Regions from separate parts of the Bradyrhizobium sp. STM 3562 genome, predicted to be linked through region 2. Evidence: predicted binding sites of a transcription regulator. Region 2 holds the regulator's gene; each other region holds the start of a gene.
The links. The regulator LexA, encoded in region 2, represses DNA repair genes until DNA is damaged. The targets are predictions, from matches to a motif close to TGTTCNNNNTGTGTTCNG.
Positions count from the first base shown of each region.

Region 1: a site for LexA is predicted at 1,660-1,677, ahead of P6U23_RS00835 (YifB family Mg chelatase-like AAA ATPase). Genes of this name have one in related genera too.
Region 3: a site for LexA is predicted at 2,997-3,014, ahead of uvrA (excinuclease ABC subunit UvrA). Genes of this name have one in related genera too.

Region 1 covers NZ_CP120694.1:176,810-182,063, forward strand. The annotation lists gene gshB (glutathione synthase) at 1-468, shown strand, start outside; gene P6U23_RS00830 (MBL fold metallo-hydrolase) at 595-1,566, shown strand; gene P6U23_RS00835 (YifB family Mg chelatase-like AAA ATPase) at 1,741-3,279, shown strand; gene P6U23_RS00840 (hypothetical protein) at 3,391-3,867, shown strand; gene P6U23_RS00845 (ATP-binding protein) at 4,012-5,254, shown strand, end outside.
Region 2 covers NZ_CP120694.1:4,711,149-4,716,402, reverse strand. The annotation lists gene P6U23_RS21920 (hypothetical protein) at 1-48, opposite strand, end outside; gene P6U23_RS21915 (GDSL-type esterase/lipase family protein) at 328-825, shown strand; gene P6U23_RS21910 (hypothetical protein) at 826-1,032, opposite strand; gene P6U23_RS21905 (hypothetical protein) at 1,195-1,617, opposite strand; gene lexA (transcriptional repressor LexA) at 1,913-2,605, opposite strand; gene glp (gephyrin-like molybdotransferase Glp) at 2,937-4,148, opposite strand; gene P6U23_RS21890 (HdeD family acid-resistance protein) at 4,774-5,254, opposite strand, start outside.
Region 3 covers NZ_CP120694.1:4,609,913-4,615,166, forward strand. The annotation lists gene P6U23_RS21400 (DUF2306 domain-containing protein) at 1-122, opposite strand, end outside; gene P6U23_RS21405 (single-stranded DNA-binding protein) at 141-632, opposite strand; gene P6U23_RS21410 (outer membrane protein) at 1,070-1,840, shown strand; gene P6U23_RS21415 (outer membrane protein) at 2,097-2,852, shown strand; gene uvrA (excinuclease ABC subunit UvrA) at 3,100-5,254, shown strand, end outside.

The DNA of each region.
Region 1 (5,254 bases), 3.9 Mb from region 2:
CATGGCTTTGGCGGCGCCGCGGTGTTCCGCATCATGCCGCAGGACATGAATTTCGGCTCGCTCTACGACATGTTCTCCGTGACGTTCAGGGAGCCCTGGGTGATCCAGCGTTTCCTGCCTGAGGTGAAGAAAGGCGACAAGCGCATCATCCTGGTGGATGGAGAATTCGCCGGCGCTGTCAACCGCGTGCCGGCCACGGACGATCTGCGCTCCAACATGGTGCGCGGTGGCGCGGCGACGGCCACCGATCTCACTGACCGTGAACGCGAAATCTGCACCACTATAGGACCGGCGCTGCGCGAACGCGGTCTTCTGTTCGTGGGCATCGACGTGATCGACGGCTATCTCACCGAGATCAACGTCACCTCGCCAACCGGCATTCGTGCCGTGGCGAAGCTCGGCGGCCCGGACATCGCCGCCAAGATCTGGGACGTCATCGAGGCCAAGCGCGCAAACACAAAAGCCTGATCGCGCCGCTTTCGAGACGCCCTCCAAAGGCCCCAAAGCGGTTTCAGCCTCCACAATCTGGACGGGTAGGTCCGTCCGGACACGACGTCATCGCTCAAGAACGTCATAAAATGTGGAGGAAGACGCATGACATATCCTGTTTCACGGCGATCCTTGCTCGCACTCACCGCGGGTCTTAGCGCAACGACCCTGTTCTCCGGCAATGCATTGGCGCGCGAGCCCAAGCTTGGCACCCAGTCGCCCTGTTTCCATCGCTTCATGCTCGGCGATGCGGAGGTGACGGTGGTGTCGGATGGGCCACTACCGCTCGGCAATCCCAAAGGCACCTTCACCGGCGCGTCCGACGACGAAATCAAGAAGATGCTGACGGACAACTTGCTCAGCCCCGACAACATCGTGCTCGAGCAGAACTCGCCGATCGTGAACACGGGCGACAAGCTCGTGCTGTTCGACACCGGGATGGGAACGGCCAAAACCTTTGGTCCGACCACGGGGCGGCAGCAGAAGAGCATGGCGGAGGCCGGCCTCAAGCCGGAGGACATCGACGCCGTCGTGTTCACCCACGCCCATATCGATCACATCGGCGGTGTGGTCGATGGGAGCGGCAAGGTGCTGTTCCCGAACGCCCAGTACTACATCGCGCAAAGCGATTACGATTACTGGACCGACGAAGGCCGGATGAGCGGGCCGCTCAAGGAGTTCATCGTGCATGCGCGCAAGAACCTGCTGCCCGTGCGCGACCGCCTGGTGTTCTATAGGGACGGCCAGGAATTCCTGCCGGGCATCCAGGCACTCGCCGCGCCGGGACACACTGTCGGCCACCACATCTTCATGATCTCGTCAGGCGACAAGTCGTTCGCGTTCCTCGGCGATCTCACGCACCACCAGATCCTGCTGATGGAAAGGCCGCGCATGGAGTTTTCCTATGACACGGACCCGAAGCAGGCGGCGGAAAGCCGGGTGAGGATGCTGGACATGCTGGCGGCCAACAAGATCATGGTCATGTCCTATCATTACCCATGGCCGGGCCTCGGCCATGTCGTGAAAAGCGGCGAAGGCTTCCACTACATCCCGCAACCGATGCAGATGCTGCTTTGAACAGGCCGCGACGGGGGCGGCACTGGCCGCCTCCCGTCCGCTCGCCTCGCTTGCGCAGAGGCGCGGCTTCTTCCCTGGCCCGCACGGCTTCAGTGTTCCCGTAATGTTCTTGCCAGGTGAGCGGTTTTCCGCTACCTTGAATCGCGAAGAAAGTGGCGGCGGGGCGGGGGCGGCATGGTCCAACGCGTTTCAACGGTTGCCTTTGAAGGCATCGAGGCCCGGGCGGTCGACGTGCAGGTGCAGGTCGCGCCTGGCCTTCCGGCTTTCACGATCGTTGGTCTGCCCGACAAGGCGGTCTCGGAGGCGCGCGAGCGGGTGCGCTCGGCCCTGATCGCTTCGGGCCTCGCGCTGCCGGCGCGGCGAATCACCGTCAATCTCGCGCCCGCCGATCTCCCGAAGGAAGGCAGCCATTACGACCTGCCGATCGCGCTCGGGCTGATGGCGGCGATCGGGGCGATCCCGCCGGATGCCTTGAACGGCTTCACCGTGCTCGGCGAGCTCGGGCTAGACGGCTCGATCGCCGCGGTCGCGGGCGTGCTGCCGGCTGCCATCGGTGCGAACGCACGCGAGGAAGGGCTGATTTGCCCCTCGGCTTGCGGCGCGGAGGCGGCCTGGGCCAGTCCGGACATCCAGATCATCGCCGCCAATTCCCTGATTCAGATCGCCAACCACTTCAAGGGCACCCAGGTCCTGTCGCGGCCGCAGCCCAAAATCCATGAAGAGACGGTCTCCTCGCTCGACCTCCGGGACATCAAGGGCCAAGAAAGCGCCAAGCGTGCGCTCGAGATCGCGGCGGCCGGAGGCCACCATCTGCTGATGATCGGCGCGCCCGGCGCCGGCAAATCGATGCTGGCGGCGCGGCTTCCCTCGATCCTGCCGCCGCTGACGCCCTCTGAACTGTTGGAAGTATCGATGATCGCCTCCGTCGCCGGCGAAATCCAGGGCGGGGCGCTGACCTCGCGGCGGCCGTTCCGCAGCCCCCATCATTCCGCCAGCATGGCGGCGCTGACCGGCGGTGGCGTGCGCGCAAGGCCCGGCGAGATCTCGCTCGCCCATCAGGGCGTGCTGTTCCTGGATGAGCTGCCGGAGTTCGACCCGCGCGTCTTGGATTCGCTGCGCCAGCCGCTGGAGAACGGCGAGGTCTCGGTCTCGCGCGCCAATCACCGCGTGACCTATCCTGCGCGTTTCATGCTCGTTGCCGCGATGAACCCGTGCCGCTGCGGCCGCGCCTTCGAGCCCGGCTATTCCTGCAAGCGCGCGCAGATCGACCGCTGCACTGCCGATTATCAGATGCGCATTTCGGGGCCGTTGATGGACCGCATCGACCTGCGCATCGAGGTGCCGGCGGTGACCGCGGCCGACCTGATTCTGCCGCCGCCGGCGGAAGGCTCGGCCGAAGTCGCCGCCCGCGTTTCCGCCGCGCGCGACATCCAGCGCGCCCGCTATGCGTCGGCCGGTCTGCCGCAGATCCGCACCAATGCGGAGGCGCCGGCCTCGCTGCTGGAAGAGGTCGCGCAGGCGGACGCGCAAGGACAGAAGCTGCTGCGCGATGCCGCCGAAACCATGCGCCTGTCGGCGCGCGGCTATCATCGCGTGCTCCGGGTTGCGCGAACGCTCGCCGATCTCGACGGCGCGGATAAGATCGGCCGACTGCATCTCGCCGAAGCGCTGTCCTATCGGGCATTGGCCGAGGACGTCAGGCACGCCGCGTGAGCGACGTTTACGGGCCACGTCGCGCATCAACCAGCCGGTAACGAGTTTTCTTTACGCTCCGCCAACCATAAGCCGCGCGCCCTTTGCGGCCTTGGTCGAGTGAGTGCCCCGATGTTGCGTTTCAAGTTGCGTTTCACGGTCCTGGTCGCAGTGGTTCCTTTGATCGCGGGTGCAATACTGGCCGGTGTGCAAGCATTCGAGCGTCCGCGTCCCTGCATTGCCGTCGGCGCGACGACGCTCGAGATCGGATCCGCGCCCTGGCACGCCGACCTCCATGTCAGCTTCACCGACGATCCCTCGCTTGCAACCGTGCGGGTCGCAGTGACCGACAGCGCGGCCAACGCCGACTTCGCCGTAATCGACGATGTCGATGACGGGCAGGAGAACACCTGCAAAGCAACCGCGGCGACGCAATTTGTCGCGCTGTCCGCGCAGCCCTCGACCTCCGCTCCCGTGATCTACCTTTCACATGACGGCCCGGCCGACTATCGCATCTTCGTCAGATCCAGACACTTCACCCTTCGCGAGGCCGCCGCGCTGATCGTCGGCGCGCACGGGGAACGTCCGCGCCTTGCCGCCGCGTTCTGAAGTCGTCCTTAACCCTTCATCAACCCTGTTCGCATCGGGCTGCGCCACGTGGGCGCGCTTCAAAGAGTTTGCAAGCGTCGGCCCGGCATCGTCCGCATGCGGGGCAGCGTGCGCGCGCTCAGCACGAGCTGAAGGTGGTCGGCGATGGAAAGACCTTTCCGGATCAAATTGCGCATGCGCCGTTTCGCGCGGCGGCATCGTTGGCTCGTCTCTTCCGTTCGCTCCTTCATGATCTTTTCCGCCGTCTTCGGCGGCGCTTATGGATTCATCGACGGCAGCCGATCGAAATATTATGACGCGCACGCCTTTGCGATCGGCGCGAGCTTTCTGTTTGCGGTCGCCTGCGTCGCACTCGCGACGCTGAGCATCCGGCTGCGCTGGCTGCGCAAGAAGCTGCGCAAGATCGCCCTGCACAATGAAAGACTGGCCGACCGCAACTGGGAATTGCAGGAAGCCGAGGAGCGCGCCCGCAATCTGTTCGAACAGCAGGGCGATTTGATCGTGATGCGCGATGCGGACGGGTGCATCACCTTCGCCAATGACGCCTTCCGCGAACTTGCGAGCCGACCGCGCGAGGAGCTGATCGGCAGCCGTTTTGCGCTGCCGGTTCTCGAGCAGGGCGAGGCCGCGCTGGAGCCGAATGGCACGCGAACTCATGACCAGAAGATCGCAACGCCCTTGGGTCCGAAATGGATCGCCTGGCGCGAAGGCCTCGTTCGCGCCGATGCCGGCCGGCCGGCGGAGCTGCAATGCGTCGGCCGCGACGTCACCGACCGCTCCGAGACCGAACGCGCGCTCGCCGACGCCCGCGATCAGGCGGACGCGGCCAACCGCGCCAAGTCGCGTTTTCTCGCCATGGCCAGTCACGAGATCCGCACGCCGCTCAATGGCATCATCGGCATGAGCGGCCTGTTGCTCGACACGCCGCTGACGGCGGAGCAGATGACCTATGCGAAAGCGGTGAAGACGTCGGGCGAGGCGCTGCTGTCACTGATCGAGGAGCTGCTCGACTTCTCCAAGATCGAGGCCGGCAAGATCGATCTCGAACAACGCCCCTTCGCCCTGACCGCCCTGGTCGAAGAAATCACTGAACTGTTGGCGCCGCGCGCGCAGGCAAAGCAGCTCGAGATCGCAGCTTACGTCGACGAACGCTTGCCGACGCAAGTGGTTGGCGACGCGGCGCGCTTGCGGCAGGTGCTACTCAACCTCGCCGGCAACGCCATCAAGTTCACCGCAAACGGCGGCGTGACCTTGCTCGCCGAGCCCGGGACCAGGTCGGACGAAATCAGCTTCATCGTGCGCGACACCGGCATCGGCATTGCGCCGGAGGCGCTGGAGCGGATCTTCCGCGAGTTCGAGCAGGCCGATGACCAGATCGCCAGACATT
Region 2 (5,254 bases):
TGCGGCAATCAGCAGGGCGCCGAGGGTAGTGAGAACGGCCTTGCGCATGGGGTATCTCCTCATTGCTGACGCTTAGTGAAGCGGGAGCGCTTCGGGTGTTGTTGCGTCGGCAGGTCACGTAGTGCGGGAGCATGAGTCCGGGAACCCGGGAAAACCGGAAAGGACTATTCGCCAGCAGTGAACAATCGGGTCTTGCTCCGCCGTCATCCTCACCTTGGCGGATCTGGAGGCCCCGCGGCGGTTTCAGGGCCGTGTGTGCTTGACGCTCGACATCTGGGATGCTGATGCACCGAGCTATTGCTGTAGAATCAAATTCAGGATCTGAAGATGAGCGTCATATCCAGACTGCTTCTTCCACTTGTCGCGTTGGCGGTTTTCTTTCAGCTTGGCGGAGCACATGCCGCGACTGTCGTCGCCCTCGGTGCGAGCAACACCGCCGGCAAGGGCGTCTCGCCTGACCAGGCGTACCCGGCACAGCTTGAGGCGATGCTTCGTGCGCGAGGCTTGGACGTCAACGTGATCAATGCGGGCATCAGCGGTGACACCACGGGCGGCATGATGGCTCGGCTGGAAAGCGCAGTTCCGAAAGGGACCAAGGTCGTGATTCTTCAGCCCGGCGGAAATGATCTGAGAAAGGGAGCGCCCAACTACACCATTGAGTTGCAACGTCGGCTCACGGCGATGGGGGTCAGGGTTGTCATGCTGCCAAACGGAATGTTCCGGGGCAAACCGCACCAGCCTGATGGCATGCATCTGACTCCGGAGGGCTACCACATGCTCGCGCAACAGCTCGTTGGTCCCGTCGCCAGTGCATTGCGGAAGTAGCTAAGCGATCTCTCCGCTCTGAGAGCCGGCCGCAGCCGGCTCTCGGCGCATATCATCTTGAGCGATATCGAAGGCGCCCAGGTGAAATTCTTCGGCGATGCCGTCGCCGCTGCCCGGCAGCCTGACCAGCGTAAACGCCGCGTTGGGAAATTGCTGCCAGATGCCGATATCTTCGGCCGTCACCGTGAGCCAGCCAAACGTAAACATATAGCGGCCAGGCTGCGCCACCCGCCCGGCCTTCTGCCACGTGATCTTGTTGACCACAGGTCAGCTCCAAGGACGCGTTTACAAACCACTCAAAAATCACGTTCGATACGCGCGCGGCACCGCCGGCAAAAACCGGCGGAACCATCGATTGCGCTAACTGTCTCAGTCGACCGGCAACCGCCGCGTCGCGGGCGTCGTCTCCGCGGTGTGCGCGGGCGTGCCGACAGGGTGCGTCACCGGCAACTGCAGCACTGTTACCCGCTGGCCCTCGCAGAGCAGGGTCACCAGCACGTGGCTGCCATCCGGAAATTCGATCGCATCATGATGACGATCGGGAATGTGCGTATCGATGGTGTTGAATTTTCCGACACGGAAGTTGACGGTCCGCGTCCAGATCCATCGATTGTCATAGCGAACGTTGTCGGCGAAGGCGAGCTCGGTGCCCGGCAGCATGCAGACCGCGACCGTCGGATCGCTCTCTGATGCAAAACCGCGGGTCGAGGTGCCGCGGAATGTCGTGGTGATCAGCGTTTCGCCAACCTGAGCGGGACGTGACGCCACGGCATGCAGGCTATAGTCACACATCGGATTGCTCCTCGCTTGAGATAGTCAACCCGCGCTCTTTCGAGGCGCAGGCCTCTATCAGAGTGGACGAGCCCTCCAGTCTCAGAGGGCTTGTGGGCGATTATGCGGCCCGCAATGGCGAAGTGCGATCACATCCGTTTGACTGTGTGCATTTCCTTTGAGCGTCAGCGCTCGACGTGTGCATCGCATCCATTGCTGGCGGGGCACAAACTCCAACTCTGCCGGAATCGGCATCCGGCAGTGCCAACGCAATCGCAGTCGCGCGCCTCACGTGCGTCAGGCGCGCGCAGACAGTTTAGTACTTTCGGTAGAGCCCGACCAGCTTGCCCTGAATCTTGACGCGGTTCGGCGGCAGGATGCGCACCTCGTAGGCGGTGTTCGCGGGTTCCAGCGCGATCGAGGCGCCGCGACGGCGGAAACGCTTCAGCGTCGCTTCCTCGTCGTCGATCAGCGCGACCACGATGTCGCCAGTATCGGCGGTCTCATTTCGCTGGATCAGCGCCATGTCGCCGTCGAGAATGCCGGCATCCACCATGGAGTCGCCGCGCACCTCCAGCGCATAATGCTCGCCGGAGCCGAGCATATCCGGCGGCACGCTGATCGTATGGCTGCGGGTCTGCAGCGCCTCGATCGGCGTGCCGGCCGCGATGCGGCCCATCACCGGAACGGCCACCGGACGCTCGCCATCATCGGCGGCCGCGCCGCGTCCCTTGCCGAGATTGCCTTCGATGACGCTGGGCGTGAAGCCGCGGCGGCCGGAGGTCGCCGGCGACAGTTCGGGCAGCTTGATCACCTCGATGGCGCGGGCGCGGTTCGGCAGGCGACGAATGAAGCCGCGCTCCTCAAGTGCGGTGATGAGGCGATGGATTCCCGACTTCGAGCGCAAATCGAGCGCATCCTTCATCTCGTCGAAGGAGGGCGGAACGCCAGCCTCTTTCAGCCGCTCGTTGATGAAACGCAGAAGTTCATACTGTTTGCGCGTAAGCATCGCGACCAATCCCCAGGTTGATGTCGTTCGATTCCGGGATGTCGGAGCCGTCGGCTCCCCCTAGATCGTCGAAACAAATCATGAACGGACACTATATGTTCGATAAGTGTTCCGCAACCACTTAATTTCCGGTGAACGCGATTAGTTTGCGTGAAAAGCGCGCGCGGAACCTTAGTCCGCTCGCGTGCGTGCTCGCAAGATGCGCGAACGGCACGATGCGCGAGCGGATGCCGCCGATCTCGCCCGAATCATGCCGGCCACATGCGCCGTCATTTGCGGATTTCGACACTTCGCATCGTCCCGGAACGATGGTGCAAGTCATCGAGCGCAGCTATTCCGGCAGCCGCAGGATCTCGCAAGGCGAGCCGGCCTTCGCCGCCGGCGCAAAGGGCGGGCGGATCACCAGTACCCGGGCGCGCGAGAGATAGTTGAGCAGCGAGGAGTCCTGCCGGGTGACCGGTGTTGCGATCGGGGCGCCCTCGGCGCGGTCATCGAGCGTTGCGCGCAAGTAATCCTCGCGCACGTCATTGGGCCCGATGTCGCGGCCGAGCAGGGCGGCCTCGCGGGCGTGATGGATGGTCTTGCGGCCGGAAAGCGCGCGGATTAGCGGCACCACGAACAGCAGGGTGCAGACATAAGACGAGACGGGATTGCCGGGGACGCCGACGACGCGCATGGCACCGAGCCGGCCGTGCATCATCGGTTTGCCGGGCCGCATGGCGATCTGCCAGAACGCGATGCTGACCCGCTCGGCTTCCAGCGCCTTCTTGACGAGATCGTGGTCGCCGACCGACGCGCCGCCGGTGGTGACCAGGATGTCGGCGCCCAGATCGCGGGCGCGGCGGATACCGGCGACGGTCGCCTCCATGGTGTCAGCGGCGACGCCGAGATCGACGACCTCGGCGCCCTCGCTGCGCATCAGCGCGCGCAGGGCGTAGCCATTGGAATAGACGATCTGGCCCGGACCCGGCTCGGTGCCCGGCATCACCAATTCGTCGCCGGTGGCGAGCAGGGCGACCTTGGGGCGGCCGCGCACCGGCAGTTCCGGATAATTCATGCTGGCGGCGAGCGAGAGATCGCGGTCGGTCAGACGGCTTCCCGCCTCGAGCAGGACGTCGCCTTGCCGAAAGTCGACGCCGGCGGGGCGGATATGCCGGCCGAGGATCGCGGCTTCCTTGATTGTGATGGCGCCGCCGTCGGCAACCGTGTCTTCCTGGATCACCACGGCATCGGCGCCTTCGGGGATGACGCCGCCGGTGAAAATGCGCGCGGCTTCGCCTTTGCCGAGAGCGCGGTCGAACGGCCGGCCCGCGGCGACCTCGCCGATCACCTTGAGCTTTGCGTTGACCTCGGCGGCATCGGCCGCGCGCACGGCATAGCCGTCCATCGCCGACATCGCTTGCGGCGGCTGCGTACGCAGCGCCACGACATCGCGCGCCAGCGTGCGGTGATAGGCGAGATCCAATGCGACGGATTCCTCCGGCAAGGGCTTGGCGCCATCGAGGATCGCGGCGAGTGCGTCGGCAACCGGCATCAGGGCCACGGGCAAAACTCCAGATTCTGCGATCGCATTTGGGATCGCGGGTCGCTTCTAGCCGAGAGCGCGCGGCGAGGCAAAGGCGGCGCCCGTTCGCTTGGCCTGCGCATGCAATTCGCTGGAGCGGTTGCACCTCGTGCATGAGCCCGCGCCCGGCGAAACAACAGCAGCGGTGCAGGATCTATGATGCGTCCACCCAGGGCGTAAGCTGATCGAAGAAGAGGCATAAGCTGAGCGCGCAAGAAAAGGCCCCGACGCCTTGCAGGTGTCAGGGCCTCCCGGACGCTTGAGCCGTGGGCTGGCACGGCACGCACCTCAAACGCGCAAACCGACCGGGCTGTTCCAAACCAGAGACAAACAATTCCCATGGGATCGGGTACTAATACCTGCGATTAACCGCGGGAACGCGATCGGTATGACTTTTCCGTATCATTCCGGTGTGGGGGTATGGAACATTGAACGCGTGCGGCGTCGTAGTGCAGTATTTCCGACGGCTGGGAATTTCAGTGCCCAGTGCAAGGCCAACGCCGCCTTAGCGAAGATATTCCGCTAAGGCGGCGTTGGCGCGATTGGGGAGTTGACGTCGGCGACTGTCTCGCAGGGCCGGCCAAGCCGTACTGAGATCGATCGCTCAAGCCGTGCGCAGGCTCAACGCGACCGCGATCCAAGCGGCGCCGTAGAAGATCAGATCGATGCCGAGGAAAAGGCCGATGGCCCAAAGACCCGAGATCGGCCACTGCGACACGACGAGCATGCCGAGCACGAAGGTGATGCCTCCATCAAGGGCCTGCCACTCCCAGCCGGCCGACCCCAGCACCAGCGCCGTCACGAATTGGAAGATGCCGCCGATCAGAAAGAACAGGCCCATGAACAGCGTCAATGTCTCGGCGCTCATGATAGGCTTGGTGATCAGCAGGAGGCCTGCGACGCCGAACAGGACGGCAGCGAACAGGTGATGGAAGAATCCGGCCCAGTGCCCCACCATGAAGGATTGCACGATCTCCAGTGCGGAGGCGATGATCAGCAGCCATCCAAAAAACAGCATGGTCACGATCGTCGCCCTGAACGATCGGGCGATCGCGGCGAGGCCGAGCACGACGAGCCCGATGCCG
Region 3 (5,254 bases), 100 kb from region 2:
CGATGCGGCAAGGTGCCCTTGGGCGCCGCAAGCTGCACCACGCCGAGCACGAAGGCCGCCATCGCCGCCGACGCGTGAAGCGGGATCGCAGGCGCGGCCTCGAGCAGTGGCGCAAGACTCAATCAAGCCTCATGCGGCGCTCAGAACGGGATGTCGTCATCCATGTCGCTGTTGCGGGCGCCGGCCGGCACGGCGCGACGCGGCGCAGGACCAGAGGACGACGGTCCGATCGCTCCGAAATCGCCACCCGTATCGTCGGCGCCAAAGCTTCCGCCGCCGCCGCGGCCATCAAGCATGGTCAGGTTGGAATTGAAGCCCTGCAGCACGACTTCGGTGGTGTATTTCTCGGCGCCGCTCTGGTCGGTCCATTTGCGCGTCTGCAGTTGCCCCTCGACGTAAACCTTGGCGCCTTTCTTCAGATATTGCTCGGCAACCTTGGCAAGCCCTTCGTTGAAGATCACCACCCGGTGCCACTCGGTCTTTTCCTTGCGCTCGCCGGTCGCCCGGTCGCGCCAGGTCTCCGAGGTCGCTACGCTCAAATTGGCGATCGGCCGGCCATCCTGGGTCCGCCGAATCTCCGGATCCTTGCCAAGATTTCCGACCAGGATCACCTTGTTCACGCTTCCCGCCATCGCCACTCTCCACGCTGAAAAATCGGAAGGCTCGGCCGGCACCGGCCTGCCCTAAGCCGCCGACCCTATACGCTTGCAGCGCGCTTAAGCCCGGCCATTCCTGAATTTATCCCCATATATAGCACCGCCGCAGGCCATGTTCCAGTTTTGTTCCAGGAAACGGGACCCCAATGCGGTCCGCGTCCGCCTTCTCGAAGAGCCTTCCCCCAAACGGCCGGCAGCCACCCTCCGCATGCCGCGCAAGGCACCGAAAAACCATGGATGTCCATTAGCTTAGCCACTGCGCAGTTCTCCACCGAGTGTTGCATTTCAGAGACGGCATTTCCGGTTCAATAGGGATATATACCGGCTGAGTTTGGATCGCATGGGCGGTCGCGACTGCTATTTGAGGGCGCTTCTGGGGAACTTAGGGAAGCGTAGGGTCCGGGGACGGTACGATGAAAGGGATTTTGCTGGGTGCGGTCGGGTTGATCGCATTGAGCGCTGCGGCTCCGGCGAGCGCAGCGGATCTTGCCGCACGGCCCTACACCAAGGCTCCCCCGATGGTGGCCGCGATCTATGATTGGAGCGGCTTTTACATCGGCATCAACGGCGGTGGTGGCTGGAGCCACAATTGCTGGACCAACACCGCGACCCCCGCAGGCGCGACCGTTCCGACCGTTTCGGAAGGCTGTCATGACGCCAGCGGCGGCATGGTCGGCGGCCAGATCGGCTATCGCTGGCAGGCGGCCAACTGGGTGTTCGGCGTCGAGGGCCAGGGTGACTGGGCCGACTTCAAGGGATCGAACGTCAGCGTCGCCTCACCGATCTTCGGGTTTGCCGCCACGAACCAGACCAAGGTCGATGCTGTCGGTTTGATCACCGGCCAGGTCGGCTACGCCTGGAGCAATGTGCTCTGGTACGTGAAGGGCGGCGCCGCCGTGACCCACAATAAGTACCAAGGCCTCCTGACTGCGACTGGCACGGTGTTCGACCGGGCTGACGAGGCCCGTTGGGGCGGCGCGATCGGAACCGGCGTTGAGGTCGGCTTCGCACCGAACTGGTCGGTTGGCGTCGAATACGACCATCTCTTCATGGGCCGCCAGACCTTTACGCTCACGGCTCCTGCCGGCGCGTTCTCGCGCACCGATAGCATCAAGCAGGACGTCGACATGGCAACCGTCCGGGTGAACTACCGCTGGGGCGGTCCTGTCGTCGGAAGGTACTGATCCTCGCCGACAGTTCGACTAAATTGCTCTAAAAAGGCCGGCTTTTTGCCGGCCTTTTTGTTGCCTGTCCGCAACAGTCCGATCGAGCCAGCCCGGATTCTCATCAACCAGCGCTTAACCACTGTGCATTTGTGAAACACCTGCGTTTTTTTGGTGACGGCATTTTGCAATCCGCTTCGCTATAGCTTGCTGCGGTTCAATTGATTCCGCTGCTGGTTGCGGCCGGTGGCCTTAAGAAAATGGATTGGAGAAGAAAATGAAAAAGGCTTTGCTGGTCGGCGTGAGTTTGGCGGCTATGGGGATTGCCCCGGCCGTTGCGGCGGACCTGGCTGCGCGTCCCTACACCAAGGCGCCCGCGCTGGCGCCCGTTTACAATTGGGGCGGCTTCTACATCGGCATCAACGGCGGCGGCGCCTCGAGCCACAATTGCTGGGACACGACCGCCATCGCCGGCGTCGCTGTGCCCGTGACCCGCGAAGGCTGCCATGATGCGACCGGCGGTCTCGTTGGCGGTCAGATCGGCTACCGGTGGCAGGCGGCGAGCTGGGTCTTCGGCGTGGAAGCTCAGGGCGACTGGGCGGACCTGAAGGGATCGAATGTGAGTTCGCCCGCTGCTTTTGCGCCCCTGGTCAACCAGACCAAGATCGATGCGATTGGCCTCTTCACCGGTCAGGTCGGCTATGCCTGGAACAACGTGCTCTGGTACGTGAAGGGCGGCGCTGCCGTGACCAACAACAAGTACAACGGCCTGTCGGGCGGCGTTGTGTTCGATCAGGCCAGCGAGACCCGCTGGGGCGGCGCTGTCGGAACCGGCATCGAGATTGGCTTCGCGCCGGGCTGGTCCGTTGGCGTCGAATACAACCACCTGTTCATGGGCAGCAGCAGCATCAACTTCAATTCGCCCGTGCTCCTTGGTATCAACACCCGCACCGACAGCATCAAGCAGGATGTCGACATGGGCACGGTCCGCGTGAACTACACCTTCGGCGGTCCGGTGGTCGCGCGCTACTGATCCTCGCAAGCTTCTGAATGGGAAAGGCCGGCCACGCGCCGGCCTTTTTGTTTGCGCGCGTTCCTGCTGCCGGCTGCCGCCATTGCCCTTTACGGAAACGTGGAAACCGTTGATGGTCTGCACACGGCACTGGAAATTCCTTGTCGTTCTTCCTATGTTCCGAGCTTCACCCATCGGCGTCAGATCTCGGCTCACGCAGCGAGGCGCGCCTTGAACCTGCGCTGCTCACGCGCCCGGAATTGCCACCATGGATGAAATCCTCAAAGCGCGACGGCAACAGAATGCGAGCTCCTTACGCGCAATCACCATCCGCGGCGCGCGCGAGCACAACCTGAAAAACATCGACGTCGAGATCCCGCGCGACAAGCTCGTCGTGTTCACCGGCCTCTCCGGCTCCGGCAAATCCTCCCTCGCGTTCGACACCATCTATGCCGAGGGCCAGCGCCGCTACGTGGAATCGCTGTCGGCCTATGCGCGGCAATTCCTGGAGATGATGCAGAAGCCCGACGTCGACCAGATCGACGGCCTGTCGCCTGCGATCTCGATCGAACAGAAGACCACCTCGAAGAATCCGCGCTCCACCGTCGGCACCGTCACGGAGATCTACGACTACATGCGCCTGCTCTGGGCGCGCGTCGGCGTGCCCTATTCGCCGGCCACCGGCCTGCCGATCGAAAGCCAGACCGTATCGCAAATGGTCGACCGCGTGCTGGCGCTGCCGGAGGGCACGCGGCTCTATCTGCTCGCGCCGGTCGTGCGTGGCCGCAAGGGCGAGTACAAGAAGGAACTCGCCGAATACCTCAAAAAGGGTTTCCAGCGCGTCAAGATCGACGGCACCTTCTATGAGCTCGCCGAGGCGCCGAACCTGGATAAGAAATTCCCGCACGACATCGACGTCGTGGTCGACCGCATCGTGGTGCGCCCCGACATCGGCCAGCGCCTCGCGGAGAGCTTTGAAACCGCGCTGAAGCTCGCCGAAGGCCTCGCGGTCATCGAATATGCCGACGCGCCGGCGGCGCCGGTCGAAGAGAAGAAGAAGACCGCAAAGATCCACGACAAGAGCGGGCCCGAGCGCATCCTGTTCTCGGAAAAGTTCGCCTGCCCCGTTTCCGGCTTCACCATTCCCGAGATCGAGCCGCGGCTGTTCTCCTTCAACAACCCCTATGGCGCCTGCCCGGCCTGCGGCGGGCTCGGTGTCGAGCAGCACGTCGACGAAGACCTCGTGATCCCGGACAAGGAGCTCACGCTTCGCAAGGGCGCGATCGCGCCCTGGGCCAAATCGTCTTCGCCCTATTACATCCAGACGCTGACCGCGCTCGGCAAGCACTACAAGTTCACGCTCGACACCAAGTGGAAGGAGCTGCCGAAGAAGGTGCAGAACGCGCTGCTGCACGGCTCCGGCGACGACGAGATCAAATTCTCCTACGAGGACGGCGTGCGCTCCTACGACACCAAGAAGCCGTTCGAGGGCGTGATCACCAACATCAACCGCCGCTATCGCGAGACCGAGAGCGAGTGGGCGCGCGAAGAGCTGGCAAAGTATTTTGCCGATGTGCCGTGTGAAGCCTGCAATGGCTATCGCCTGAAGCCCGAGGCTTTGTGCGTCAAGGTTGGCGGCAAGCATATCGGCGAGATCTCCGAGTTCTCGGTCAAGCGCGCTGCCGAATGGTTCGAGGACGTGCCGGCCGCGCTGAACGCGCAGCAAAACGAGATCGCCACGCGCGTCCTGAAGGAGATCCGTGAACGCCTCACGTTTCTGATCGACGTCGGCCTCAATTACCTGACGCTGTCGCGCTCCTCCGGCACGCTGTCCGGCGGCGAAAGCCAGCGCATTCGGCTGGCCTCACAGATCGGTTCGGGGCTGACAGGCGTGCTCTATGTGCTGGACGAGCCCTCGATCGGGCTGCACCAGCGCGACAATGCGCGCCTGCTCGATACGCTGAAACGCCTGCGCGACCTCGGCAACACCGTGATCGTGGTCGAGCATGACGAGGACGCCATCCGCCTCGCGGACCACGTGCTCGACATCGGCCCGGGCGCCGGCATGCATGGCGGCAACATCGTCGCACAAGGCACGCCGGCTGAGATCATGCGCAATCCGAAGTCGCTGACCGGCAAATATCTCACCGGCGAACAGTTCGTGGCAGTGCCGGAGCGGCGGCCGCCCAACCATCGCCGCACCATCAAGGTGGTGAACGCGCGCGGCAACAATTTGAAGAACGTCACCGCGGAGATTCCGCTGGGGCTGTTCACCTGCATCACCGGCGTTTCCGGCGGCGGCAAGTCGACGCTTTTGATCGACACGCTCTACAAGGCGATCGCCCGCAAGCTCAACAATGCGAGCGAGGGCGCTGCGCCGCACGACCGCATCGAGGGGCTGGAGCATATCGACAAGATCATCG